Regions from separate parts of the Rhizobium sp. BK289 genome, predicted to be linked through region 2. Evidence: riboswitches for the same ligand, from Rfam matches in the RefSeq annotation. Region 2 holds a riboswitch; the other holds the start of a gene.
What was found. Region 2 has a riboswitch for FMN ahead of ribB (3,4-dihydroxy-2-butanone-4-phosphate synthase). Riboswitches for the same ligand answer to the same signal wherever they lie in the genome.
Positions count from the first base shown of each region.

Region 1: it holds a riboswitch for FMN, as region 2 does, so the genes downstream of both, FHT84_RS06090 (6,7-dimethyl-8-ribityllumazine synthase) here and ribB (3,4-dihydroxy-2-butanone-4-phosphate synthase) in region 2, are expected to answer to the same signal.

Region 1 covers NZ_JACHZO010000002.1:482,329-496,787, reverse strand. The annotation lists gene FHT84_RS06125 (ABC transporter ATP-binding protein) at 1-83, shown strand, start outside; gene FHT84_RS06120 (TetR/AcrR family transcriptional regulator) at 153-758, opposite strand; gene FHT84_RS06115 (tautomerase family protein) at 879-1,304, shown strand; gene FHT84_RS06110 (VOC family protein) at 1,403-1,798, shown strand; gene FHT84_RS06105 (methyltransferase domain-containing protein) at 1,917-2,603, shown strand; gene phnF (phosphonate metabolism transcriptional regulator PhnF) at 2,605-3,333, shown strand; gene FHT84_RS06095 (VOC family protein) at 3,387-3,737, opposite strand; gene FHT84_RS06090 (6,7-dimethyl-8-ribityllumazine synthase) at 3,798-4,274, opposite strand; FMN riboswitch at 4,364-4,510, opposite strand; gene FHT84_RS06085 (ABC transporter ATP-binding protein) at 4,616-5,677, opposite strand; gene FHT84_RS06080 (ABC transporter permease) at 5,689-6,477, opposite strand; gene FHT84_RS06075 (ABC transporter permease subunit) at 6,474-7,367, opposite strand; gene FHT84_RS06070 (ABC transporter substrate-binding protein) at 7,440-8,543, opposite strand; gene FHT84_RS06065 (MurR/RpiR family transcriptional regulator) at 8,733-9,605, opposite strand; gene FHT84_RS06060 (N-formylglutamate amidohydrolase) at 9,786-10,559, shown strand; gene FHT84_RS06055 (amino acid permease) at 10,679-12,250, shown strand; gene FHT84_RS06050 (glutamine synthetase family protein) at 12,399-13,766, shown strand; gene FHT84_RS06045 (aldehyde dehydrogenase family protein) at 13,890-14,459, shown strand, end outside.
Region 2 covers NZ_JACHZO010000018.1:17,814-32,272, forward strand. The annotation lists gene FHT84_RS26790 (hypothetical protein) at 1-50, shown strand, start outside; gene FHT84_RS26795 (NAD(P)H-quinone oxidoreductase) at 62-1,045, shown strand; gene ribB (3,4-dihydroxy-2-butanone-4-phosphate synthase) at 1,378-2,004, opposite strand; FMN riboswitch at 2,117-2,263, opposite strand; gene FHT84_RS26805 (glucose 1-dehydrogenase) at 2,364-3,146, opposite strand; gene tpiA (triose-phosphate isomerase) at 3,224-3,961, opposite strand; gene FHT84_RS26815 (SDR family oxidoreductase) at 3,966-4,754, opposite strand; gene FHT84_RS26820 (sugar ABC transporter ATP-binding protein) at 4,775-6,253, opposite strand; gene FHT84_RS26825 (sugar ABC transporter substrate-binding protein) at 6,282-7,211, opposite strand; gene FHT84_RS26830 (ABC transporter permease) at 7,327-8,307, opposite strand; gene FHT84_RS26835 (transketolase) at 8,531-9,340, shown strand; gene FHT84_RS26840 (transketolase family protein) at 9,340-10,296, shown strand; gene FHT84_RS26845 (FGGY-family carbohydrate kinase) at 10,474-11,940, shown strand; gene FHT84_RS26850 (sugar-binding transcriptional regulator) at 11,962-12,915, shown strand; gene ugpC (sn-glycerol-3-phosphate ABC transporter ATP-binding protein UgpC) at 13,144-14,250, opposite strand; gene FHT84_RS26860 (beta-L-arabinofuranosidase domain-containing protein) at 14,260-14,459, opposite strand, start outside.

The sequences.
Region 1 (14,459 bases), on a different contig from region 2:
AGCCGGACGAGATGGTTTATGCCACCCCGGATGCGAACCAGATGCATCGCTTCGATGCGAATGACAAGGCGATCCGGGCGTAAACGGTCCCGCCGAGGCGAGGCGGCAAGCTTTGTCTCAGTTGCCTCCTGCCGCATGCATGTTGCGATCGGTTATCCGTCGTGCGGCTTTGAGGGATTGCCTATTACCAATGCAGCCCGTTCTATGACTTGGCCAATATGGCTGGAAAGGGCGGGATCGGAGACTGCGCGGGCAATGGTGACGCCGCCGCTGAGCGTTGCGAGGAGAAGGATCGCACGATCCTCCGTCGTTAATTCGGCAGAGCTCGTGCTTTCCGGCAAACCGGCGGCGACATCCGCGATCAGTTTTCTCAATTCCGCCGTATAGGCGTCGCGCGTTTCCTCGTCGGCGCGCATGACGTCGGGCGAAAGGCTTGGCAACGTGCAACTGTCACCGAGATCGCAGGTCCGCTTGTAGCCGAGGTAGAAGCTGGCAAGCGCCTTGAGCCAGTCTTTCGGCTGGCTTTCCCTGAGCGTCAGGATTCCCTGGCGCAATTCTTCCAAGCCCTCGACGACGGCTGTGCGAAACGCTTCGGTCTTGGACTTGAAGTGTCCGTAGAAGGCGCCGTTGGTAACGCCGGCCGCCTTGGTCAGAGCATCGATGCCCGCGCCGCCGTAACCTTCCCTTCGAAACACCTGTCCCGCAGCAGTGACGACTCGTGTCCGGGTTTCCTGTTTATGTTCGGCGCTATAGCGCATTGCGGCCTCCATTAAGAGAGATCTCTCTTTATTGCTCGCATAGAGAGTGATCGATATGTATCATTAAAGAGTGATCGGTATATATCAATTGCCGCCACAGGTCCAACAAGGAGATGTTTCATGCCCATTACGCTCACCGTCCCCGAAGGGCTGCTTTCGTCTGAGGCGCAGGCGCAAGCTTTTGCCGGATTGACGGATGCAGTCCTCGATGTTGCCGGCTTGACCGGGAATGCGTTCATGACGGCAAATGTCATCGGCACGATCAATGTGCTTCCCGTCGAACGCGTACTGGCAGCAGGAAGGCCGGTTCCTGCTGCCTTCATTGAGCTCAAACTACCCGAGATCGCTCTCGCGACGGCTGAAGCCAAGCGCGCTTTCATCGAAAAGGCTACCGATGTCGTCGAACAAGCAGCCGAAGGGCGGATCAAGCGTGAACACATCTGGTCGAATATAGTTTATGCGCCGGAGGGAGGCTGGGGCATTGCCGGGCAGAGCTATAGCAATGCGGAACTGGTCGGCGCTATTCAAGGTGCTGCAGTCGCCTAAGCGATCCGGATGTTTACCGCCGTCTTCTACGGCAGCTTTACATCGATGATGGACCGACACGCGAACCGTCTTTGATCTGAACCAAAGGAAGGCAAGACATGCAACTCGCCAATTATCTGTTTTTCACGACGCATTGCGAGGAAGCGCTTGCCTTCTACTCTGCCTGCGGACTTGGCCAAGTCACGCTGCTGGTGCGGCACGGTGCGAATGGAGTTCCGCTTGCTGATGATGCAATGCGGGGCAGGGTGATGCATGCGAGGTTCGAGGGACTGGGCCTGCTGTTCTTCGCCTCCGACAATCACGACGCCGAGCCGATGCGCGGGTCTGCCCATATCCTCCTCATGGATGATCGCGGCAGCACCGACAGGATTTTTGCCCGATTGGCTGAAGGCGGCAACGTGACGACACCGCTCGCTGTTCAGCCATGGGGCAGCTATTACGGCAAGCTGACGGATCGGTTCGGCGTGCAATGGATGGTGGATTGCTCGCATTAGGAGGATATCGATTGGCATGAAGCGCTGAATAAATACTTCCAGTCGTCCGGACGAATTCATGTGGCTGTCATGAAGCTGCGCTATCTCAAGCTCAGTCCACTCCAACAGCGAGCACATCATGGCAAACGCAGCAACGACTTACGCCACCTGGCACAAGGATCCGCAGGGCGATATGAAAATGGCGGAATCCCATAGTCCCTATTGGCGGCATTTCATCGAGACCGTGCCGGAGCGGGATTTCTCCTCGAAGACCGTCCTGGATTTTGGCTGCAACCGCGGCGGCTTCCTGCGTTTGCTCTATGGCTTGCGGCCGTTCCGGCGCGGTGTCGGCATCGATATCGCTTCGGAGTCGGTGGCTGCGGCCGTTGCCGCTGTCGGCAATATGCCGCTGCAGTTTCATGTGACGACCGACCTGTCGCCCTTTGTCGATAGCTTCGATATCGCTTTCAGCTATGAGGTGATCTATCTGCTGCCGGAGCTGAGACAGCATGCCGAACAGATGTTCCAGGTCATGCGGAATGGCGGCATCTACTACGCTGTGACCGGCTGCCACAATGAAATGCCGCTCTGGCCGAAATGGCTCGAACTGATCGGCAACAACAGCAATGCGCCGATGCAGGATCGGTCCCCGCAGGACTATATCGATACCTTCGTTGCAGCTGGCTTCGACGTATCCGTCAAGCGTTTCGGTTATGACGGCTTCGTGCATGCATCGAAAGACCGGAAATATTATCCGAGCATTCTCGACGCGTTGAGCTATCCGGCCGAATACAAGCTTTTATTCCGGCTCGAGAAGCGCGTCTGACATGGAGACGATCGATCGGAAGGGCGGCAGCGCGCTCTGGCATCAGATCGGCGAGATCCTGGCGGCCGATATCGCCGCCGGGACTTTCGCTCCTGGAGAGAAATTGCCGACCGAGCCGGAGCTGATGCAGCGTTTCGGCGTCAGCCGCTTTACCGTGCGCCAGGCGCTAGGGCATCTGGAACAGCGTGGGTTGGTGCGCGCCGAGCAGGGGCGGGGGACATTCGTTCATAAGGGGGTGCTCGATTATTCCCTGTCCAAGCGAACGCGGTTTTCCAGGAACCTGATCGAACAAGGTTTCGAGCCGGGTGGAGAATTGCTCGTTCATGAGATCGTGCCGGCAGCAGAACGCGTCGCTGCCTATTTGAAACTGGCGGTGAATACGTCGGTCATCCATCGTCGCGGCATCATGACGGCCGATGGCATTCCGGTCGAACTGGGCGATTCCTATTATCCGGCCGAACGTTTTCCCGATTTCGATAAGGCCCGGTTGCAGCACCCGACGATCTCGGCAGCGCTCGCCAGCTACGGTGTCACCGACTACGAGCGGCTATCGACGGAAATCGAGGCGCGGATGCCGACGGCGGAAGAGGCGCGGCTCCTGCGGCAGCCGAAATCCGTGCCGCTGCTTATCACACGGAAGTTAGACGTGGACGCGAAGGGCGTGCCGATTACCTATGCGGAGTCGATGTGGTCAGCCGAGCGGATCACCTTCAGCGTGGATCTGCGGTAACGGTTCGAGCAGGCCCAGCGCATTTGGGCCAAAGCGGCTCGGCCATTTCCGCCTTAGCGATGTGAAAGTATATTGACCACCTTGCCGAAGGGGTCGCGGACGTAGAAGCGGCGGACACCCCAAGGCTCGTCCGTCAGGTCATACAATATGCCGAAGCCCATGGAGGTGGCGCGCTGATAAAGCGCATCGACATCGTCGACTTCGATCGAGAGATCGGGGACGATCGTTCCCGAGCCGCCTTCGCTGGCGACGCTGATCTGCGGCACCGTTGCAGCTTCGGAGGCAAACGTAAGGATCCAGCCATGGTCCATGACGATGTCGAGGCCGAGCAGGTCATGATAGAAAAGGCGTGCCGTATCCGGGTCGGCGGCGGGCAGGTTGGGGATGATGCGTAGGACGGTCAACTGACGTTTCTCCCTTGTGGACATGGAGGCGGGTCTTCACCGCGCCTCCACCATGCCGGCTCAGACCGTGACCGCGGGAAGCAGCTTGGCGCGTTCCGCGAGAATATGGCGGCAGGCGCTGGCCACTTCGCGGCCCTTGATGATGAAATGTTCCTTGAAGAACTGGATATGCGCTTCCGATTCCTGGAAGTGATGCGGCGTCAACACTGCCGAGAGGATAGGCACGCCGGTGTCGAGCTGGACGCGCATCATGGCATCAAGAACCGTATTGGCGACGAACTCATGGCGATAGATGCCACCGTCGACAACGAAAGCGGTGGCGACGATCGCGGAATAACGGCCGTTGCGGGCAAGCGTCTGTGCGTGCAGCGGAATTTCAAGCGCGCCGGGCACGTCGAAGATATCGATCGGAGATGCGCCTTCCACCGTCTGCCATTCGGCAACGAAGGAGTCGACCGAGCGATCGACGATATCGGCATGCCAGCGGGCCCGAATGATCGCAATGCGGCTCGGCTGGGTAGAAATCGAAATGGTCATGAATTTTGCCTTTCAAGGGTTGTTGTCAAATATCCCTTGGGCGAACACGCAACATCGCGGCACCTCTCGCGCAGAGGAGGTGCGATCCTGCTTGCTCTCTTCCATCCGGACTATACCGTCGGCTCCGGCATCTCACCGGATCTGCTGACCCTTCCGAAAGCTCGGAAGGCGCTCGCGGGCTCGAGGAAACTCCCCATACCGCCGGTGGGGAATTGCACCCCGCCCTGAGAACGCACGGACTATAGATGCTTTGCCTCATGAAAATCAAAGAAAAACGCCGGGCTTTTGACCCGGCGTCTGCGAATAATTTTTCAAAGTTTCCATGCAGCGCGGATGCGTGCTCAATCCTGAATGACGAGCAGATCGGAAGAGGCGAAGCGCAGCGTCACCTTCTCGCCAACGCTCGGAGGCATCATGCCCGGACTATTGAACATATCGAAGGAAATCGTGTTACCGGCGACATTCATGCGGGTGCGGATAACCGAACCCAGGAAGTGTGCGGAGGAAACCTCGCCCGTCAGCGCGGTATCGCCCTTTGCCGACTCGGCCAGCGAACCGGCTTCGGGACGCAGGGCGAGCGATACGGTATCGCCCGGCTTGTAGGCCGTCACCGACTGCTTCAGGGTCACGCCCTGATCGCCGATCATGATGCGGTTGCTGTCGGGATCGACGACCTTGCCTTCGATCAGGTTCAGCGTACCGACGAAGGAGGCGACGAAGCGGGTTGCCGGCGTGTTGTAGATCTCGAAAGGCGTGCCGATCTGGTCGGCGCGACCGGCATTCATCACGACGATGCGATCGGAGATCGACAGGGCTTCTTCCTGGTCGTGGGTCACGAAAACGGTGGTAATGCCGAGCTGCTGTTGGATCGCGCGGATTTCCTCACGCAGCGAGATGCGGATCTTGGCGTCGAGCGCCGAAAGCGGCTCGTCAAGCAAAAGCACTTGAGGCTTGACGGCGATGGCGCGAGCAAGCGCCACGCGTTGCTGCTGGCCGCCGGACATCTGATAGGGATAGCGGCTGGCGAGATGGTCGAGCTTGATGAGAGCAAGCATCTCCTTGACGCGCTTGTCGATGTCAGGCTTCGACATGCCGGCCACCTTGAGGCCGAAGGCGACGTTGTCGTGCACCGTCATGTTCGGGAACAGCGCGTAGGCCTGGAAGACCATGCCGATGTTGCGTTGGTTCGGCTTCAGCGGGCGCTGGTCCTTGCCGTTGATCGTCAAGGTGCCAGCGGTCGGGGTTTCGAAGCCAGCGATCATGCGCAGCACGGTCGTCTTGCCGCAGCCTGACGGTCCAAGGAAGGAGATGAATTCTCCCTTCTCGATTTGCATATTGAAATCGTGGACGACGTGCACGTCGCCGAATGATTTCTTGATGTGGGTGAGTTCGAGAAAAGCCATGGTGAGAAGCCTTACGCCTTAACCGGAGCCAGTTTTGAGAAGCGGGATACGAGCTGCAGCAGGCCCATGCTGAGCCAGGTGACGGCAAGTGCGATGATGGCGAGCGCCGAGGACTGATAAGCCTGATTGGCTCCGACGAGCTGCATGTAAGGGCCGAAAGCCGGCCTGTTGAGCAATGATGCCATCGTGAATTCGCCCATCACGATCGCCAGCGTGATGAAGGCACCGGATAGAACGCCGCTCATGACATTGGGAAAAATGCAGCGGAACATGATGGTCGTCCACTTCGCGCCGAGGCTTTCCGCCGCTTCCGTCAGGGTGCCGACATCGATCGTGCGCATCGCCGTATCGACCGAACGATACATATAAGGGAGCGCCAAGACAATATAGGAGCAGACCAGAAGGAAGTTTGTCGTCTGCTCGAAGCCTGTCAAAGGCAGGATCGACGACGAATTATAAAGGCGCAGATAGCCGAAAACGATGACGATTGCGGGAATGACCAGCGGCATCAGCGTGATGAATTCGACGACCGGGCGCAGTTGCGGCAAGCGAAGCCGGACCCAGTAGGCAGTCGGGACGACGAGCAGCATGCCGACGATGATGGTCAGCAGCGCCATGAGCATGGAATAGCCGAACGCATAGAGGAAGTTTGCGTCGGAAAAAACCGATGCGTAGGCGTCGAAACTATAGGCATTGCGGCGCATGCGCAGCGAGAATTCCAGCGTGCCGATCAGCGGAACGATGAAATAGATGGCGCCGATGACGACCGCGATCCAGGCGAAGAATTTCTGCAGTTTCATTTCTGCCACCGTTCCGCGCGTATACGCATGATGATGTAGATGACGTTGGAAATGCCTGTTATGACGATCATGCCGAGGGCCATGGCATAGCCGAGATTGGCGTTGTGCAGCACATCGCCGCGGATCTGGGCATAGAGCTGGATCGGGATGATGTTGAGCGAGCTGCCCGTCAGCGCAATGGCCGTTGCGATGGCGCCGAAGGCATTGGCGAACAGCAGCAGCGTCGTGCCGAGCAGGCTCGGCCAGAGGATGGGCAGCGCCACCATCAGCCAATATTGTCTGTTTGTCGCCCCGAGAATTGACGCGGCCTCACGCCATTCCTTCTTCATGCCATCGAGTGCGGGCGTAATAATCAGCACCATCAGCGGAATCTGGAAATACATGTAGGTGACGGTCAAGCCGATGAAGCTGTAGAGATTGAAGCCGGTGGCGTAGAGATTGAAGCCAAGCCAGTCTCTCATCAACACGGTGACAAGGCCCAGGCGGCCGATCGTGGCGATGAAGGCGAACGCCAGCGGCACGCCGGCGAAATTGGAAGCGACGCCGGAGAATGTAAGGAAGACATTGCGCACCCAGGCCGGAAGCCCGCCCATGACCAAGGCCCAAGCTAGATAAAAGCCGATCAGCGCGCCGCCGAGCGCCGAAGTGACCGACACTTTGATGCTGATCCAATAGGAGTCCATGATGGACTTTGTGAACAGATCACCGATGTTCTTCAGTGTCAGACTGCCGTCAGGCGTCAGAAACGCGCCGGCAATCAGGTAGATCGTCGGCAAAATCAGAAACAGCAGCGCGAAGATCAGGAAGGGCGCGATGCCCAGCCAGTCAACGACCAAGCGTTTGTTGATCAAGGGAGTGGTGCTCATCGTTGATGTTGTCACGGTGCTCATGATTGGCCCAATCCGCGGCGTCAAAAAACGGAAAACCTCCCCGCCGAAGCGGGGAGGTCATGTCAGATCAAATTACTGCACGTTCGAACCGACGACAGAGTCCCACTTCGTGGTGATGGCGGTCTTGCCGGCAGCCTGTTCGTCGAGTGTCGGGAAGACGGCCTTTTCGTAAGCGGCAGCCGGCGGCAGCTTGTCGAGAAGTTCCTGCGGGACCTTCTTGTTCTTCGCCAGGTCGTTGAAGCGGATCGGGTGGCAATAGCCCTTCAGCCAGCCGATCTGGCCTTCGTCGGAATAGAGGAACTCCATCCAGAGCTTGGCAGCATTCGGATGCGGAGCGAAAGCCGAGATCGCCTGGACGTAGACGCCGGCGATCACGCCCGAAGCCGGAACGGTGACGTCAACCGGCGGGTTGCCGTTCAGGCTGTCGCGCCAGGAGAGACCATTGTAGTCCCATGCGATGACGATCGGGGTTGCGCCCTGTGCGAGCGAAGCGGACTTGCCGATGACCGGAACGAAGTTGCCGGCCTTGTTGAGCTTCGCGAAGTAGTCGAGACCGGCAGCGCCGATCTTGGTGGCATCCTTTTCACCGGCAGCCAGGCCGGCGGCGTAGACGGCCTGGACGGCCTGGTTCGAAGTGCGCGGGTCGCCGGCGAGCGAAACGGTGTTTGCGTATTCCGACTTCTGCAGGTCGGCCCAGTCTTTCGGCGGGTTCTTTACAACGTCCTTGTTGGTGACAAAGGAGAGAACGCCGTAATAGTCGCCGTACCAATAGCCTTCGGAATCCTTGGCGCTGTCCGGAATGGAATCCCAGGTGGAGACCTTGTAAGGCTGCAGCAGGCCTTCCTTCTTGGCAGTCGGGCCGAAGGAGAGACCGACGTCGATCACGTCCGGAGCCTGCGGGCCGGTGTTGCCCTTGTTGGCGCGGATTGCTTCGACTTCATCGCCCGAACCGGCATCCGGATTCAGTTCGTTGACTTCAATGCCGTACTTTGCCTTGAACGCAGCAATGAGATCGCCATAACCGCACCAGTTGTGGGGTAGGGCGATCGTGGTCAGCGTGCCTTCCTTCTTGGCAGCGGCGATGAGATCGGCGCTCGGCTCCGCGGCCGCGATAGCCGTCGAAGCGACGAGCATTGCGGTAGAGATGGTCAGAAGACGATGAATTTTCGAGGTCACTGCATTTCCTCCTTCTGGGTTTTCAGTGTCTGGCGTTGCTGTTAATGACGTAACATGAAGGTTGTGTGACGGTTTCAAAGCGTTGCGTTTGCTAATAACGAAGACATTTTTGCTTCTAATCAACAAGTATGACAGTCGCTGCATTTCACATCGTTTCGCGAGATATTATTTTATGCTTTCGTTTCCCTCTCAACTCAGCTTGCGAAACAACTTTGTTTGTTCAAAAAGGCCTTCGAGCGTTTTCATGCGCTCGCTCGTCTCGTCCCATGTCGAGCTTTGAACAGCCTCGATCAGGGCCTCAACGATGAAGAGAGTAACGACCGATGAATCCCAGGCGGAAGGGGCCTCGATCTGCACGCGAAACGTGTGTCGTGCATGTTTGGCGGCAGGTGTTGCCCATTGGTCGGTGAAGACAATGATTTCGGCGCCGCGCCGGCGGGCGGCCGCGGCCAGATTGACCATTTCCTGCTCATAGCGCCTGATATCGAAGATCACGAGCAAGTCGCCCGGATTCATATTCAGGACATATTGCGGCCAGGTGCTGGAATTGGAGGAGAGCAGCGTGGTATTGGGGCGAATGACCTGCATGTGAGTGAAGAAATATTCGGCAAGCGCACCCGTGATGCGCCCGCCAACGAAATAGAGCCCACGCTTTCTTTCGGACAGCAGGGTGGCGACGCCGTCGAATGTCGCTGCATCGATATCCGAAAGCGTCTGGCGAAGATTGCTCATGATGGCATCAGCAAAGCGATTGAGGATATGCGTGCCCGGCGCATTCGATGCCCAGCGATCATGCTTCGTCAATGGGTTGGAGATGGTCGCTTCCACCTCTTGATGAAGATGGGCCTGGAAGTCCGGGTAGCCCTTGTAGCCGAGTTTCTGCACCATGCGCGCGACCGTTGGCGTCGAAACGCGCGCATTTTCGGCAACCGTCGTAATGCTGCCAAGCCCCGAAACGGGATAGTTGTCGAGCAGGCTCTTGGCGAGCTGCTTTTCGGCGCGCGTCAGCGTCTCGAAGCGCGCGTTGATCACGTCAGAAACTGTCTTCGACGCAGTGTTCACTCGATTTTTGCTCCCCGGAACGGTCTTATGCCGCTTTCCTGCAAGGATATAACAACGCTGTCATATTTCGAGTCAATGTCACAAATGAAGAAATAATTTCAGTTTTCGATTGACAGCGGCGAAAACCTGAAGAATTCTTTTCTTATAAAGATTTCATTAATCGGTAATGGGGCGTCTCCGATGCTTGCGCAGCAAGGCATTCTGACGAAGGCGGATGGCGATTGCGTCGCGGTCGAGAGGCCGGATGGGAGTAGCGCGGTTCTGCTCGTCTGCGAGCACGCTTCCCGCGCCTTGCCGGAACAGTTCGGAGATCTCGGGCTTTCCGCCGAGGCGCTTTCCAGTCATATTGCCTGGGATCCGGGCGCACTGGCGGTTGCAAGAAAAATGTCCGCCAGCTTGAATGCGACGCTGGTTTTTCAGCGTTTCTCCCGCCTGATCTACGACTGCAATCGGCCGCCGGAAAGTGCCGGCGCCATGCCGGAAACGAGTGAAATCTACACGATTCCCGGCAATCAGCATTTGGCCGAGGCAGACAGGCAGGCGCGCACGCAAGGCCTCTACATACCGTTTCATGACAGGATCAGAACCCTGTTGAAAGAAAGGGCCGCGCGCGGACAAAAAACCGTGATCGTGACAATCCACAGCTTCACGCCGGTCTATAATGGCAAGCCTCGGGCGGTGGAGCTCGGCATTCTGCATGACGAGGACCGTTGGCTGGCCGATCGCATGCTGGAGGCAGCGGCTGAAGCGCCGCTCTATCGGACCGAGCGCAACCAGCCTTACGGTCCTGAGGACGGCGTTACCCATACGCTGAAGCTGCATGGGATCGCCAATAGCCTGCATAATGTAATGATCGAGGTCCGCAACGACCTCATTCAAGATGACGTCGGCCAAGGGGTCGTGGCCGATTATCTGACAGGGCTTATCCAGAGCAGTCTGGAAGCCCAAGCATAAAAGAAAAAGACCCCGGGGAGCAGTTCAACTGCGATCGGGCCGCATGGCAAGAGCCAGCGGCTCATGTGACATATGGTTTTCCGCAATCCCGCGGACGACCGGGCTTTAGGGGGAATGGCATGTCTGATTATTCAGAGTTAGACAAGAAGCAGGATGTCCAGATCCTGCACTCCATGGGCTACGCCCAGGAGCTGGAACGGCGCATGAGTTCATTCTCGAATTTCGCCGTGTCCTTCTCGATCATTTGCATTCTTTCGGGCGGCATCAATTCGCTCGCCCAGGCGACATCGGGTGCCGGCGGTGCCGCTATCGGCATCGGCTGGCCAGTCGGCTGCTTCATATCGCTGGTTTTTGCCGTGGCGATGGCGCAGATCAGCTCGGCATATCCGACGGCGGGCGGCCTTTATCACTGGGGTTCGATCCTCGGCAACCGCTTCACCGGTTGGTTGACCGCCTGGTTTAACCTGCTCGGCCTCGTCACCGTGCTCGGCGCCATCAATGTCGGTACCTATTATTTCTTCGTGGGGGCTTTCGGCGGCTATTTCGGCATGACCGACACCACGTTGGTGCGCATCCTGTTCCTGGTGGTCATCACCGGCCTGCAGGCGCTCGTCAACCATATGGGTATCGGTCTGACCGCGAAGCTCACGGACTTTTCCGGCTATCTGATCTTCGCAACCTCGATCCTTCTGGCGGCCGTTTGCCTGATCGCGGCGCCGTCCTATGATCTTGCGCGGCTTTTCACCTTCACCAACTATTCCGGTCTGGCGACGATTGCTGCCGACGGTTCGGCAACCGGCGCGCCGGTCTGGCCGCAGGTTTCGACCTTCTGGGTTTTCGCGCTCGGCCTTCTGCTGCCAATCTACACGATCACCGGTTATGACGCCTCGGCTCATACCTCGGAAGAAACGGTGAAAGCCGCCCATTCCGTTCCGCGGGGTATGGTGTCTTCGGTTCTCTGGTCGGCGCTTTTCGGCTACATCATGCTGTGCTCATTCGTGCTGATGCTGCCGAATATGGACGATGCCGCCAAGCAGGGCTGGAATGTATTCTTCTGGGCAATGGACGCACAGGTCAATCCCATTGTGAAGGACATTCTCTATCTGCTGATCTTCATCAGCCAGTGGCTATGTGGTCTTGCGACGGTCACCTCGGTTTCGCGCATGATCTTCGCCTTCTCGCGTGACGGCGGTCTGCCGGGATCCAAGGCCCTGTCTCGCGTCAGCCCGAGATACCGCACGCCGGTTTCGGCGATCTGGACCGGCTCGATCCTTTCCGTCCTCTTCGTCTGGGGTTCGTCGCTGGTATCGATCGGCGATACGCCGGTTTACACCATCGTCGTCTCGTGCACCGTCATCTTCCTGTTCTTCTCCTTCGCGATCCCGATCACACTCGGTCTTTTCGCATGGGGTACGGCGAAGTGGGACAAGATGGGCCCTTGGAACCTCGGGGAAGGGCTGTTCAAGCTGTTTGCCGTGCTGACGATCATCGCGATGATCATCATCTTCATTCTCGGCATTCAGCCGCCGAACGACTGGGCCGGCATCATCACCGTCGGCTTCCTGGTTCTGACGGCCATCGTCTGGTTCGGCTTCGAGCGCCGTCGCTTCAAAGGCCCGCCGATCGGCGATGCGATTGCCAAGCGCAAGGCCGAGATCGCGGCAGCGGAAGCCGCCGTCGGCGAAAACTGAGCGCGGGCACATCTCTCCAACCACTGGGGTCGCAGACCTGCGGCCCCTTTCACGGTAGCGACAGGGCTGCGGAGCGCGGATCATCCTCCGAGCGGCGGCATTGTTCGACAGACCGGTGTTTCAATTCATTGTTCAGGCGGACCAAATCATGAGCAGCTATACGTTCGACGACCTCAAGCGAGATGTGGCCGAAGGGCGCATCGATACGGTTCTGGCATGCCAGGTCGACATGCAGGGCCGGTTGATGGGCAAACGCTTCCAGGCGGAATTCTTCATCGAAAGTGCCTGGAAGGAAACGCATAGCTGCAATTATCTGCAGGCGACCGATATCGAGATGGAGACCGTCTCCGGCTACAAGTCGACGAGCTGGGAGAAGGGCTACGGCGACTATACGATGAAGCCGGATCTTGCCACGTTGCGCCGCATACCCTGGCTGGAGGGCACGGCGCTCGTCCTTTGTGACGTGCTCGACCATCATACCCACGAGGAAGTCGCCCATTCGCCGCGTGCGATCCTTAAGAAGCAGATCAAGCGCCTCGAGGCGATGGGCATGAAGGCCTACATGGCTTCGGAGCTTGAATTCTTCCTGTTCGATCAGAGCTACGACAGCGCCCGTGAATCCGGCTATCGCAACCTCAATCTCGTCAGTGGCTACAACGAGGATTACCACATCTTCCAGACTACGAAGGAAGAGGATGTGATGCGGGCGATCCGCAAGGGATTGCAGGGTGCGGAGATTCCCGTCGAAAACTCCAAGGGCGAGGCATCCGCCGGCCAGGAGGAAATCAACGTCCGCTACGCCGACGCGCTGACCATGGCCGACCGCCATGCCATTATCAAGAACGGCTGCAAGGAAATCGCTTGGTCGAAGGGCAAGGCCATTACCTTCCTGGCGAAATGGAACTACAGCGCGGCCGGCAGCTCGTCGCATATTCATCAATCGCTGTGGAGCGCCGACGGCAAGACCCCGCTGTTCTTCGAGGAGGGCGGCAAATACGGCATGTCGCCGATGATGAAACACTATGTCGCCGGCCTTCTGACGCATGCCAGCGAGATCACCTATTTCCTGGCGCCCTATATCAATTCCTACAAGCGCTTCATGGCCGGCACCTTCGCGCCGACCAAGGCCATCTGGAGCAAGGATAATCGCACGGCCGGTTACCGCCTCTGCGGAGAAGATACCAAGTCGATCCGCATCGAGTGCCGCGTCGGCGGCTCGGACCTCAATCCCTATCTGGCTTTCGCGGCCCTGATTGCCGCCGGAATCGACGGGATCGAAAACAAGCTCGAGCTTGAAGCACCCTTCGTCGGCGATGCTTATGGCGCGCGCGAAGTCCGCGAAATACCGCGCACTTTACGCGATGCCGCCACAGCCCTCACCAATTCGAAGATGCTGCGTGCCGCCTTCGGCGACGATGTGGTTGATCACTATACCCGTGCCGCCGAATGGGAGCAGGAGGAATACGATCGTCGTGTCACCGATTGGGAAGTGGCGCGCGGATTCGAAAGAGCGTAAGGCTTTTGCGATCTGCCCCGTCCCCGATTTCCATTTTATGATCGGGCGGGGCGCCGAGATGTTTTTGCCCAGCGGTGGAAGATTCGGCAATCAATTGATGATGAAGAAAACAGGAATTCGATCATGACCATGATCACATGCGTCTCCCCCGTGAACGGAGAGGTTTATGCCGAGCGTCCGGCGCTGTCGCTGGATGCTGCCAAGGACGTCGTGGCACGCGCCCGCAAAGCGCAGAAGGATTGGGCGCGCCGCCCGCTGGAAGATCGTGTCCAGCTCGTGCTGAAGGGTGTCGCGCGGCTCAATGAGATGGCCGATGTTGTCGTGCCGGAGCTTGCCTGGCAGATGGGTCGCCCGATCAAGTACGGCGGCGAATATCGCGGCTTCAACGAGCGCTCGAATTATGTGGCCTCGATCGCGGCCGACGCACTGGCACCCTTGGTCGTCGAGGATAGTGCCAATTTCGCCCGCCGCATCGAGCGCGAACCGCATGGCGTGGTCTTCGTCATCGCGCCCTGGAATTATCCCTACATGACGGCCATCAATACGGTTGCCCCGGCGCTGATGGCCGGCAATACTGTTATTCTCAAGCACGCAAGCCAGACGCTGCTCGTTGGCGAGCGGCTGGTGCAGGCTTTCGTCGAGGCCGGAGTTCCCGCCGATGTCTTCCAGAATGTCTTCCTGGATCATGAAACC
Region 2 (14,459 bases):
AAACGCCGTTCTTCGCCGCAAGCATCGCACGCCGTGCTCTCGCCAGGTAAGGAAAAGACCAATGAAGGCGATCATCTTCGACGACTTTGGTGGGCCGGATGTGCTCCGGCTTGCCGAGGTTCCCTATCCCGAGCTCCGGTCGACCGACATCCTCGTGAAGGTCATGGCATCTGGCGTCAATCGGGCTGACCTCCTTCAGCGCGAAGGCCATTACGGCTCGCGCGCCTTTGGAGACAGCCCTATCCTCGGCCTCGAGGTCGCCGGAGAGGTCATCGCTGTCGGCAAAGCCGTCTCGAAGTTTTCCGTCGGCGACCGTGTAATGTCGATCGTTGGCGGCGGAGCCTATGCGGAAGTTGCCAGAGCAGACAGTGGCCTGTCCATCCACATACCAGGTGCTATGTCCTATGTAGAAGCGGCGGCTGTCATGGAGAGCTTCGTTACCGCCTACGAAGCTCTGTGCCATCTCGGCCAGATACGACTACAGGAGAGCGTGCTCGTCCATGCCGCCGCCGGTGGGATCGGATCTGCAGTGGTCCAGCTTGCAGTGGCGATGGGAGCCAGAGTGTTCGCAACCGCCTCCGACAGCAATATCGACAAGGTTCGTTCTCTTGGCGCCGAGGCTGTGTGGGATTACCACCGGCAGGATTTCGAGGCGGAGATCATCGATGCGACTGGATCCTGCGGCGCCGATGTAGTCATCGACTTCGTTGGCGGAAGCTATCTCGCCCGGAATATCCGCAGCCTTGCTGAAGGCGGGCGCCTTGTGCAGGTCGGGCTGCTGGGCCGGGACGACAACGCGATCATTCCGCTCGACACAGTGCTCTACAAGCACCTGAGGGTGATCGGGACGGTTATGAAGTCGCGCGCCATTGAGGAAAAGCGCGCCATGGTTCGGCGTTTTGCGGAGAACACGCTACCGATGTTCGGTGACGGACAGCTTCGACCACTCGTCGGGGAAGTCTTTCCACTTGATAGAGCCGCAGATGCCCATCGTCGCATGGAAGCAGGTGGTGGGTTTGGGAAGGTAGTTCTTGAGGCGGGATGAACGGCGGGGAAGGGGTGAGCTCTTAATAAGGAATCGAACCGATGTTTTCGTGTCGCATCCCATTGCAGCGCGACAACAAAGATGAGACGCGGATCTCAGCCAGATTGTCGCTCTACATCCCATATTCTCAATGGCTTAGGCATCCAATCCGGCATAGTCGGATTTATGGAACCGGCGTGCACCTTGGACTCGGTTGAAGGATCGGAGCCCGCTGTAAACCTCCAGGAATATGACGATTGAAGCACATTATACCTGGGCATCGCGGTCTTTCAGATTCGTTCCCTGCGCTTTGGCGATGGGCGCTCAGCCTGCTGGCGGAACGCCCCGACAGATCAGGCCGCTTTCTCAGGCATGTTCGCCAATCGATAGGCGATCAGGTCCTCGATGGTGATCAAGTGAAGATGGTGACGTTCGGCAAAGATCTCGAGTTCCGGAAGTCGGGCCATCGTGCCGTCGTCGTTCGCTACTTCGCAGATGACGCCGGCCGGCGAAAGGCCTGCAATCCGAGCCAAATCCACGGCTGCTTCCGTGTGCCCCGGACGCGACAAGACGCCATTTGGATGGGCGCGAAGAGGGAAAATATGACCAGGACGGGCAAATTCCTCCGGGCGTACACCATCCCTGACGAGAGCTTGGACGGTTGCTGCTCTGTCAGCGGCGGATATTCCGGTGGTCGTTCCGGGGATGTAGTCGACCGAAACGGTGAAGGCGGTCTTGAGGACTTCGGTGTTGCGCGGCACCATCAACGGAATGTCGAGTTCGTCGAGCCTCTCACCCTCCATCGGAACGCAGATGAGACCGCGGGCATGGTTCATCATGAAGGCGATCGCCTGCGGTGTGACCGCTTCCGCAGCAATCACCAGATCGCCTTCGTTTTCGCGGTCGCGATCATCCACAACTACGATGATCTCGCCCCGCGCAATCGCAGCGATCGCATCTTCAATTTTCGAAATTGCCATTTTCCTGCCTTTCAAGGGTTGCCGTTCGAAACGGCGTGCATGGCCGGTCAAAGCCACCATTTTCCCTTGGGCGAACAAGCATGTGAACGCCGCCACGACGCGGCGTCTCCTGCGTTGCTCTCTTCCATCCGGACTATACCGTCGGCTCCGGCATCTCACCGGATCTGCTGACCCTTCCGAGGGCTCGGAAGGCGCTCGCGGGCTCGAGGAAACTCCCCATACCGCCGGTGGGGAATTACACCCCGCCCTGAGAACAATTGAAAGATAAGGGATCAATGCCTCATTCCGCAAGAGGCTTTGATCGCCAAATCGTCGAGAATCCGATCCGCCCAATGAACGCACCGTTCCTCATTGTCGAACTACGACATGATCAAGCCGCCATCGACATTGATCGTCTGGCCGGTGATATAGGCCGCATCGTCGCTGGCAAGGAAAGTGACGAGACCGGCGACGTCCTCTCCAGATCCGGCCCGTTTCATCGGAATGCCCTCGACCCATTCCTTCATGAGTTCGCCGGGGCCGTAATTGCCCAAGAGCTTGCCCCAAGCCTGGTCGTTATAGGCCCACATGTCGGTTTCGATGATGCCGGGGCAAAAGGCGTTCACGGTAATGCCGTCTGTCGCGACCTCCTTTGCAAGGCTCTGGGTGATGCCGACCACGCCCATCTTCGATGCCGCGTAATGCGGTGTGTAGATGAAGCCGTCCCGCGCCTGGCCGGAAGCGGTATTGATGATGCGGCCGCCGCGGCCATGTTTGCGCATGCGGGCAATCGCCTCCTGGGCGCAGAGGAAGACGCCCTTGGTGTTGACCGCCATGACCTTGTCCCATTCGCCCTCGGTCATGTCCTCGATGCGGGCAATGGTGATGACGCCGGCATTCTGGATGGAAACATCGACGGCGCCGAAGGCTGTCTCGGCCGCCTCGTAGAGACCCTTCACACTGGCCTTGTCGGTCACGTCACCGACGAAGGAAATCGCCTTTCCGCCGTCAGCCCTGATCGCATCGGCGACCGTATGGACGGAATCCTCATTGGCCGAGACTACGAGATTGGCGCCCTCGCGCGCGAACCGTCTGGCGATCGCGGCCCCGATGCCGCGGCTTGCGCCGGTGATGACGACAGTCTTGTTTTCGAAGCGTTGCATTCTCTATTCCTTTCGCGATGACAGCCACGCCAGGCGCCGGCTCAAGGGGCCGATCGCCCTGCCTGTTGCTGGCGATTTCAAGCGGCCGCCGTAATAATCCCGGCAAACTCCGATGCCTTCAGCGACGCGCCTCCGACGAGAGCGCCATCGACGTTGGAAACGCCGAAGATCGCCTTTACATTCGACGCCTTGACCGAGCCGCCATAGAGGATTCTGACACCCTGCCCATTTTCTCCCAGCCGCTTTTCAAGTGCCTGGCGGATAGACGAATGTATCTCCTCGATCTGTTCCAGGGTCGGAACCAGTCCTGTTCCGATCGCCCATGCTGGCTCATACGCGATTGTCGTGTTCGAACTGGTTGCAGTGTTGGGAATTGATGCTTCTAGCTGGGCACGAACCACTTCGATCGCCCTGCCCTCGTCCCGTTCTTCTCGCGTCTCGCCGACGCAAATGATGCTTACCAGCCCCGCCCCATGGACGGCGGCGGCCTTGGCCGCAACTGCGGCATCCGTCTCCCTATAAGCCGAGCGCCGTTCGGAATGTCCCAGAATTACGAAACGAGCACCGATTTCGGCGAGCATCTCGGCGGAAACATCTCCGGTATAGGCGCCTGAGGTCCGCGCGTGGCAATCCTGTGCCCCAATGGCAATCCCTGATCCTCTCACCCGTTCGGCTGCTTTCTCGACCAGCGTGAGAGGCGGGCAGACGACGATGTCACATGCCGCCTCGCCCGTAATTCCCTTCAGCGCCTCGATCTCAGCTAGGGAGGAAGCGAGACCGTTCATTTTCCAGTTGCCGGCAATCAGTTTCTTCATCACATCACCAGCAGCAGAAGCCACCATCGACGAGGAGATCGACGCCCGTTACGAAGCTCGCGGCATTCGAAAGCAGGAAGACGGCGGGGCCGACCATCTCATCGACCGTTGCCATGCGCTGCATCGGCGTCTGCTCTTCGAAAAGTTTGGTCTGGTGAACCATTTCCGGACGCGTGTTCATCGGCGTCGCCGTATATCCCGGCGAGATGGTGTTGACGCGGATGCCGCGACCGACCCACTCCATCGCCAGCGACTTCGACATGTGGATCACACCGGCTTTTGAGGCGTTGTAATGGGCCTGGCTCAGGCCGCGATTGACAATGACGCCGGACATGGAGGCAATATTGACGATCGATCCGCGTCCATTTTTCAGCATGGCGCGCGCTTCTGCCTGGCAGGACAGGAAGACGCCCTTCAGGTTGATGTCCATCAGCGTCTGGTATTGGTCCTCTTCCATCTCCTCCGCAGGGTTGGCGTTGGCGATACCGGCGGCGTTGACGGCAAGCGTCAAGGCGCCAAGCTCCGCCTCTGTGCGGGCAATCGCATCCGCAAGAGAAGATTTGCTGGTGACATCAGCCGCGATCTGGATGGAATGGCGACCGGCCGCTTCGATATGCGAAGCCGTGTTCGCTAGACCATCGTCGGATCGACGGTCCAGAAGCGCGACGTTGGCGCCGCACTGCGCAAGGCCGATTGCGATGCGCTGCCCAATCCCGCTTCCAGCGCCGGTCACAAGCGCGACCTGTCCACTAAGATCGAAAAGCTTCGGGGCATTCAGAGTGATGTCGGACACCGCTCTTCCTTTCTGTTTGTCTAGATTGTCGCGAGTTCCATGACAGAGACGTCATTGGCCTCGTCGCGGTTCAAGATACCTGCCTGCTTGCCCTGGGCGAGCACGAGAATGCGGTTTGATACACCGAGAACCTCTTCGAGATCGGAGCTGACGACGATGACGGCCACCCCCTGCTTTGCGAGGTTGACGATGATGTCGTAGATGCTGGCGCGCGCGCCGACATCGATGCCTCGGGTCGGCTCATCGAGGACGACAACTTTGGGATCGCGCATCAGCCACTTTGCGATAACGACCTTCTGCTGGTTGCCGCCTGACAGGTCCGAGGCATATTGCTCGGCCCGACCTTTGACGCCGAACTTCGCCACAGCCTTCTCGGCGAAAGCACGCTTGATGCGTGATGTGATCCAACGCCCACCGAGCTTGTCGAGATTGGCATAGATGATGTTCTCGCTGATGCGATGGCCGACGACGAGGCCCTGCTCCTTACGATCCTCGGGCACCATGACGATGCCCTTGGCGATCGCATCCGCCGGATCGCGAAGCTTGAGCTCTTCGCCCTCCAGTTTGATCGAACCGGCGCTGATCGTGTCCGCACCGGAAATGGCCCGAACAAGCTCCGTACGACCGGCACCCACAAGACCGGCGATGCCGAGGATCTCGCCGGCGCGAACATCGAACGTTACGTTTCGGAAGGAGTCATCAGGCGAGCTCAGTCCTCTGACCTGCAGAACAGGGCGATCCGTCGGTTCGGGAAGAGCCGGGAACATCCGGTCCAGCGAACGGCCGACCATGCTTTCGACGATCGTGCGAACGGGTGTGGCACTGTCGGCGAACTCCTGGACGCGCTCGCCATCGCGCAGGACGACGATGCGATCGGTGATCTGCTTGATCTCCTCCATGCGATGGGAGATGTAGATGATACCGACACCTTCCGAGCGGAGCTTCCTCACCTGCTCGAACAAGGCCTCGGTCTCCGCCCCGCCAAGTGCAGCGGTTGGTTCATCGAGGATCAGCAACTTGGCATTGAGCGCCAGCGCCTTGGCGATTTCGATGAGCTGCTGATTGGCCGTCGACAGGCCCGCGACCTTGCGCGTCGCTGGAATATGCAGGTTCAGGCGAGCAAGTTGTTCCTGCGCACGCCGAACCATCTGGGGGCGATCGACAGCCCCGTTCTTCATCGGCCATCGACCGATGAAGACATTTTCGGCGATCGAAAGATGCGGCAGGAGCTGCAGTTCCTGATGGATCAGGACGAGGCCCTTGTCGATCGCCTCGCGTGGAGTGGCTGGGGCATAGGGCTGCCCCAGCCATGTCATTGTTCCCTCCGAGGGTGCGCGCGAGCCGGCGATAATGCCCGACAAGGTCGACTTGCCGGCCCCGTTTTCGCCGAGAAGCGCGACCACCTCACCTGGATAGATATCAAGGCTGACATTCTTCAGCACCTGAAGCGGTCCATAGCGCTTGGATATGCCTCTCAGGGAAAGAACGGGCTCGGTCACGGCGCACCTCCTCAAGATTTCAGGACCATTACGGATGGTTGGCGATGAAGCCGGCCACGTTTTCCTTGGTCGTCAGCGTCGCGTCCATCAATTGCACCGCAGGCACCTTCTCGCCGGCGACGAGCTTGACGGCATTGGCGACCGCATCGCGGCCCATCTTCTGCGTCTGCTGGGTCGCAGTGACGTCGAAGACACCCTTGCTGACCGCTTCCAGAGCTGCCGTATCGCCATCGAAGCCGCCAACGACGATCTTCTGGGACGGGTTTGCGACCTTGATCGCCTGTGCGGCGCCAAGTGCAAGTGCATCGGCCTGAGCAAACACGATCGATACATCCGGATTTGCCTGCAGCATGTTCTGCATGATCTGGAAGCCCTCGTCCTGGGCCCACATGTTGGAATATTGCTCGGCAACCACCTTCACGCCGGGATTTGCCTTTAGCGATTCAGCGCAACCCTTGCTGCGGTCGACCTCAGGCGTCGTGCCCTTCTGACCGTGAATGATCACCATCTTGCCCTTACCGCCGGCCTGCTTGAGGATGTAGTCGCAAACGGCCTTGGCCGACGCGACGGAATCCGTTGCAAGGAAGGTGTCGCCAGGCGCGCCGTCGGCATTGCGGTCGACGTTGACGACGGGAATACCGGCATTCTTAGCGAGCTTTACGGGAATACTCGCCGCCGCAGCACCAGCCGGAATGTAGATCAGGGCATCGATATTCTGGGTGAGCAGATCCTGAATCTGGTTGATCTGCGTCGGACCATCCCCCTTGGCATCCACCGTTACGACCTGAATGCCACGCTTCTTGGCTTCATCCTCGACGGACTGCTTGATTTGGTTGAAGAAGTTTGCCTGCAGGTTTGCGACGGCAAGGCCGATCTTCTTGGTGTCTTTTGCCTGAACAGAACCCAACGACATCGCCAGCACGGCGGCCGAGGCCAGAAGAATGCGCGCAAGTTTCATTTCATTTCCTCCTTTTTTGTGAACCCTTGGGCATATCCTCCCCCTCGGGCAAATGATCCGCTCCAAACCTCTCGGAGAGGAAATCGCTGGGATCCGCCGAACGCGGACCCGAATGTCAGGCCCGTCGCCTGCGGATCGTCTCGGCACCGACCGCAAGCACGATGACGATGCCGATGATAACCTGCTGCAGGAATGGCGAGACGTTGAGCAGATTGAGGCCATTGCGCAGGACACCGATGATCAGGACGCCGATCAGCGTGCCGCCGATACCGCCCGATCCACCGGAAAGCGAAGTGCCGCCAATCACGACAGCCGCAATCGTATCGAGCTCATATCCAAAGCCGCTGGACGGCTGAACGGAGTCGAGACGAGCCGCCAGCACGATGCCGGCCAGACCGGCAAGGACTGCGCTTGCGACATAGACCGCAATCGTCACGAGCTGAACATTGATGCCGGCAAGACGAGCCACTTCCGGATTGCCGCCCACGGCATAAAGCATGCGACCTTCCGAGCGGAAGTGAAGGAACACCCAGGCCACGGCGACGACCGCCAGCATCAGGAAGACCGTTGCCGTCAGCACGCCGAAATGGCGATCGATCGCGAGCATCATGAACCAGTCGGGAAATCCGACGATCTGCTGCCCGTCCGTAATCATGTTCGCGACGCCGCGCGCGGCTGACATCATCGCCAATGTCGCGATAAAAGCCGGGACCCTGAAGAGGGTGACGAGAAATCCGACGATCAGCCCGCTGACCGCGGAGGCGACGAGCGCGACGGCAATCCCTGCGACAAGCGGCAGGCCGGCGATATTTGCCGTCCAGCCCATGACCATCATGGACAGCGCAAGAACCGAACCGACGGAAAGGTCGATGCCGCCGATCAGGATGACGAAGGTCATGCCGACGGCCATGATCCCAAGCACAGTGATCTGATCGAGAATGTTGAGGCCGTTGCGGAGCGAAAGAAACGCATCGGTGCTGAGGCTCAAGAAAACGCAAAGAGCGAGCAATCCGACAAGCGGTCCGGTAGCGCCGGTGAGCTTTTTCAGCCATGTCACGGACGGACGCTTTTCTTCGCTGACGTTGATCGCCACCATCATTCCTCCCAGAGACCTGAGGCTAGCGGCCATGCCTGGCGGCTAGGTTTTCAAACTAGAATATTTATTCACACATGCTGGAAAATGCATTACCAACTCACCTTGGCGCTGTCAACCGAGTCTTTTCGGCCTGTTTTGACAACAACTCATCCACGGGGGCTTGACTAACGACCCTCCTGTGCAAAAATATAAATAGATGAATATTTATGCACAAGAGGAAATGATGGAGCCTTCCGAACTTGAACGCGTTGCTCGGCAGATACGTCTGCGAGACCTCCAGGCAGTCTACGAGGCAGGGGCCGGACATATCGGCGGCGAGATGTCCGTAATCGATCTCCTGACCGCGCTGTATTTCCGCGTGCTGCGTATCTGGCCGAATCAGCCGAAACATCCCGATCGGGACAGGTTTGTGCTTTCGAAGGGGCATACTGCATGCGCGCTCTATGTCACTCTGGCGAAACGCGGCTTCATTCCGGAAGACGAGATTTCAACGTTCCTGAAGCCGCATTCGCGGCTCAATGGCCACCCCAATTGCAACAAGGTGCCGGGCGTCGAAACCAATACTGGTCCTCTCGGGCACGGCCTGCCGGTTGCGGTTGGCATGGCCAAGGCGGCGAAACTGTCGGGCGCCGGCTACCATACCTACGTGATCACCGGCGACGGCGAGATGCAGGAGGGCTCCAACTGGGAGGCGATCATGGCCGCGGCGCAGTTCCGGCTTGATAACCTCACCCTGATCGTCGACCACAACCGTTTCCAGCAGGGAGCGGCACTTTCGGATACGAACGACATCGCGCCGCTTCGCCCGAAGCTCGAAGCCTTTGGCTGGGACGTCAGCGAAATCGACGGCAACAACATGCATGAGGTCGTCCCGGCGCTCGAGCGCCGAAGCGATCGTCCCCACTGCATTGTGGCCCACACCAACAAGGGACACGGAATCTCTTTCATGCAGGACCGCGTCGACTGGCACCACAAGGTTCCGAACAAGGAACAGTACGAAGTCGCATTGGCAGAATTGTCGGAGGCACTTTAATGAACGCGCCCGTGAATGCACCCAAGCTCCATGACTGCCGCGACGCTTTCGCATCGACGCTCGAACGCCTTGCCGCCGAGAACGAAACGATCGTCGCGGTCTGCAACGATTCGGTCGGCTCTTCGAAGCTCGGCGGCTTCAAGTCGAAGTTTCCCGACCGCCTGGTCAATGTCGGCATTGCCGAGCAAAACATGGTCGGCGTCGGCGCGGGCCTCGCCAATGGCGGACGCCTCCCCTATGTCTGCGGCGCCTCGCCATTCCTCACAGGTAGATCGTTAGAGCAGATCAAGGCCGACATCTCCTACTCGAATGCCAACGTCAAGCTCGTCGGTATTTCCTCCGGCATGGCCTATGGGGAGCTCGGCCCGACCCATCACTCCATCGAGGATTTCGCCTGGACGCGCGTTCTGCCCAACCTTCCCGTGATCGCGCCATGCGATCGCATCGAGACGGCGGCTGCGGTGGAATGGGCGGCAAACTACAATGGCCCGTGCTTCCTGCGCCTGTCGCGGGTCGGCGTGCCCGACCTTCTGCCGGAAGGGCACAAGTTCGAACTTGGAAAGGCCAATCTCCTGCGTGAAGGTTCCGATGTCACGCTCATCGCAAACGGAACGCTGACCCATCGGATGATGAAAGCAGCAGATATTCTCGCGCAGCGCGGCATCAAGGCCAGGGTGCTCAATCTCGCCACGGTTCGCCCGATCGACGAGGATACCATCATTGCGGCCGCGAAAGAAACCGGCGCGATCGTGACGGCGGAAGAGCATTCGATCTTTGGTGGGCTGGGATCGGCAGTGGCTGAGGTCGTCGTTGACAATGCCCCGGTCCCGATGGCGCGCCTCGGCGTTCCCGGCATCTATGCGCCGACCGGCTCGGCCGAATTCCTGCTCGACGAATTCGGCATGGCTCCGTCAGCTATTGCAGATGCGGCGCAAGCCCTTATCAAGCGCAAATAGACGAACAGCACGCATTGGAACCGAGGCGGATTGCCGCCCGTCCCTGTCATTAGAGCCGGATGATTTTAGCTCGAATCGAGCTAAAATCTGAACCCGCTCTGAAATCAAAGAAGTAGACCATGATGTCGTCCGAAAGCCGCTCAGACTTTTCGGCACCATGCTCCGGTGGAGGATATGATGCGGGCCATTCTGGCAATCGACCAGGGAACCACCAATTCGAAGGCGGTACTGGTCTCCGAGAACGGAGACATCATTGCCAGAGGCTCGGCTCCGGTAGGCATCTCCTATCCGCAGCCCGGCTGGGTCGAGCAGGATCCCGATCGGATTTACGCATCCGTCTGTGAAGCGATCGCACTATGCCTGCAAGTCGCGCCTGGCGCGACAATCGAAGCGATAGCGATCTCCAACCAGCGAGAATCCGTCACCATTTGGGATGCCGAAACGGGCAAGGCGCTCGGACCGGTCTTGAGCTGGCAATGCCGGCGCACGGCGCCGGACTGCGAGCGTCTCATCGCCGATGGACATTTCAAGCGCGTCGAGGCGCTGACCGGCCTCCCCCTTGATCCTATGTTTCCCGGCCCGAAATTCCGATGGCTTCTCGATCGGGTGGCGCATAGGAAAAAGGTCCGCATCGGCACGATTGACAGCTGGCTTATTCATTGTCTTACCGGTGGCCGCAAGCATGTCTGCGACGCCTCGAACGCCGCGCGAAGCCAGTTGTTCGACCTTGAGGCCCAAGCCTGGAGCGAAGAACTGGGCGCGATTTTCGGGGTCGATATCCGGCTCCTTCCGGACGTGCTCGACAGCTCCTCGGACTTCGGAACCACACGTGACCTTCCCGGCCTTCCGGACGGCACGCCGATCAGATCGGCCGTCGGGGACAGTCATGCGGCTTTGTTTGGCCACGGAGCCTTCAAGCCAGGCGATGGCAAGGCGACCTTCGGAACGGGGTCTTCGGTCATGACCACCCTTCCGCGCTTCATTGCGCCGCGCAACGGCATCACCACGACCGTCGCCTGGCGCATCGCCGGACAACCGACCTTCGCATTCGAAGGCAATATCCTCGTATGCGCTGCGAGCCTGCCATGGATGGCCGGCATCCTGGGTCTTCCGGACGTTGGCTCCCTTGTAGACCTAGCGGCAACCGCCGAGCCCGATGGCCCGGGCTTCGTGCCCGCTTTCGTAGGTTTGGGCGCACCTTACTGGAATTCCGACGCCCGCGCCCTTTTCTCGCAGATCAACTTCAGCACAACTCGCGCGCAGATGGCGCGCTCGGTTACCGACTCGGTCGCTTTCCAGGTTCATGACGTGATTGCGGCGATGCGGGCACAGAGCGGTGGTGATCTCGGCACGCTTTATGTCGACGGCGGCCCTAGCCAGAACCGCTTTCTCATGCAGTGCGTGTCAAACCTGGTGAAGCACGCTGTCATCCAGTGCGAGGCACCGGAAGCATCGGCGCTCGGAGCGGCTTATCTTGCAGGCCTTTCGATCGGCCTGTGGCCGGATCTCGATGCCATCGCGGCGCTTCCGAGAAACAATACGATCATCGAGCCGGAGAGCATCGACGGTCCAGCCCTTCTGAACAGGTGGAATGATGCGCTGGCCCGCTCGACGTTGCGCACAACTCCGGTTAAAGGTGAATAAAAATTCACCCCGGGATCAACGATGGCTCGCCTTAACGAACTCCGCCTCATCTCAAGAGTTGCCCAGATGTACCACATAGAGGGCAAGCGGCAGGCGGACATCGCGCAGCACCTTCGCCTGTCGCAGGCAACCGTGTCGCGAATGCTGAAGCGGGCCGAGGCGGAGGACATCGTGCGCACGAGCGTGATCCCGCCCGTGGGCACCTATAGCGAACTCGAAGGAGCCTTGCGCGCGAAGTACGGTCTTCCGGAAGCCATCGTCGTCGAATGCACCGAGGACCGCGACGGCGCCATCATGGCGCGGATCGGCGAAGCTGCTGCTCATCTTCTGGAAGTGACACTTGCACCCGGCGAGATCATCGGCGTCTCCAGCTGGAGCCAAACCATTTTCAAGATGGTGGAAAACATCCATCCCCAGAAGAGCGCCCAGGCCAAATATGTCGTCCAGACGCTTGGCGGGATGGGCGACCCGTCGGTCCAGACGCATGCCACCCAGCTGACCACTCGCCTTGCACGGCTGACCGGCGCCGAGCCGAAGCTTCTTCCGGTACAAGGTGTTACGACCTCACGCGAGGCCAAGCTTTTGATGCAAGCAGATCCGTTCGTACGGGAGACCATGGATCTTTTCGGCAGCATCACCCTCGCCATCGTCGGTATCGGCGCCGTCGAGCCATCGGAACTGCTGGCAAGATCCGGCAATATCTTCTCGTCGCGAGAGCTCGCCGATCTTGCCGAGGCAGGGGCAGTCGGCGATATATCGCTGCGGTTCTTCAACAAGGACGGCAAACCTGTCAAAACGCCGCTCGACGAGCGCGTGATCGGCTTCCCGCTAGAAGATCTCGAACGGGTCGATCGGGTCATCGCGCTTGCCGGCGGAGCGAAGAAGACCGCAGCAATCGCCGGCGCCCTAAGGATCGGAGTTATCGATACGCTGATAACGGACAAATTCAGCGCCGAGCGCCTGATCGAACTCTAGGCAACGACCGACAGATTGGGCTATCTCATTCTACTGATCCCATGCTGGGAGGCCCCCGCGTGCCGATCCCGAGGAGAAGCGAGGGCCTGCGAGCGACGTCAAACTACCGAGAAGCCGAAAGCTCAAAAGCGCTTGACTTCAACACGCCGAATAGAGAAGAGCCACAATTCTCGCGTTGCAAAAATTGTCACGACGCATGCCGCATCGACGACGCGTTCGACCACCTGGTCATACCTTTGCAACCAACAAAGCCGCTCCTGTTTCCACATCGAACAAATGCATCTGGTTCATGTTGAACGACAGCGGCATCGTCGTCTGTGGTTTAGGTTTGCTCTCCGGGTCGATGCAGGCGCATAGATTGGCATCGCCGATGGAAAAATAAACCATAGTTTCCGGACCAAGGGGTTCGACCAGATTAATCCTAGCCTCAACGTCTGCCAAACCTGGGCGCTGCTGACGATCGCAGATTGATTCCGGCCTTATGCCGAACACAACCGACTTCCCGGCATGGCGGGCGCACTCGTTGACGCGCGCGTCTGGAACGGCCAGCGAAGTACCATCTTCCAGAACGACCACAAGTCCGCGGCCCCTCGACGCCAATAGCGCCGGAAGGAAGTTCATCGCTGGCGAACCGATAAAACCAGCAACAAATTGGCTAACCGGACGATGATAGAGTTCCTGCGGAGGTCCCGCCTGCTCGATCAGGCCGCCATTCATCACGACGACACGATCAGCCATCGTCATTGCTTCCACCTGATCATGGGTGACATAGACCGTCGTCGTCGGCAGCAACTGATGCAAGCGTTTGATTTCCGTGCGCATCTGAACGCGCAATTTCGCATCGAGGTTGGAGAGCGGTTCGTCGAAGAGAAAGACCTTGGGATTGCGCACGATGGCGCGACCCATCGCGACGCGCTGGCGCTGTCCACCTGAAAGCTGGCCTGGCCGGCGGTCGAGGAGTTCGTGAATATGCAACGTCTCGGCCGCACGCTGGATGCGGGTGTCGATCTCGCCCTTGGCGAGCTTCTGCTGCTCAAGGCAAAAGGAGATGTTTTCCCTGACGGTCATATGCGGATAGAGCGCATAGTTCTGGAACACCATGGCGATATCGCGCTTACCGGGACCAAGACGGTTCACGACCTGATCGCCGATGACGATATCGCCGGAGGTGATATGCTCCAGGCCTGCGATCATGCGCAGTGTCGTCGACTTGCCGCAGCCGGACGGACCGACGAAGACAACGAATTCATTGTCTTCGATTTCCAGGTTGATACCACGAACGGCTTCATAGATGCCGTATGATTTGACGAGGTTTTTCAGCTCCAGTCGTGCCATGATGCGCTCCTATATTTCCTGCAGCCAGATCGCCATCGCGCCGGCCTCGCGATTGGCCCAGAGATGATACGGGATTGCCCGGAAAGGCCTCGCCTTCAGCGCTGGTGGCAAGATCCGGTAAAGAGAATTGGCCCAATCCGCGGTATCGGCCTCGAGCGCCGTTCCCTCGAGGACGGCAGCACCACCGAGCAGTGCCGCGTCGTACCGGA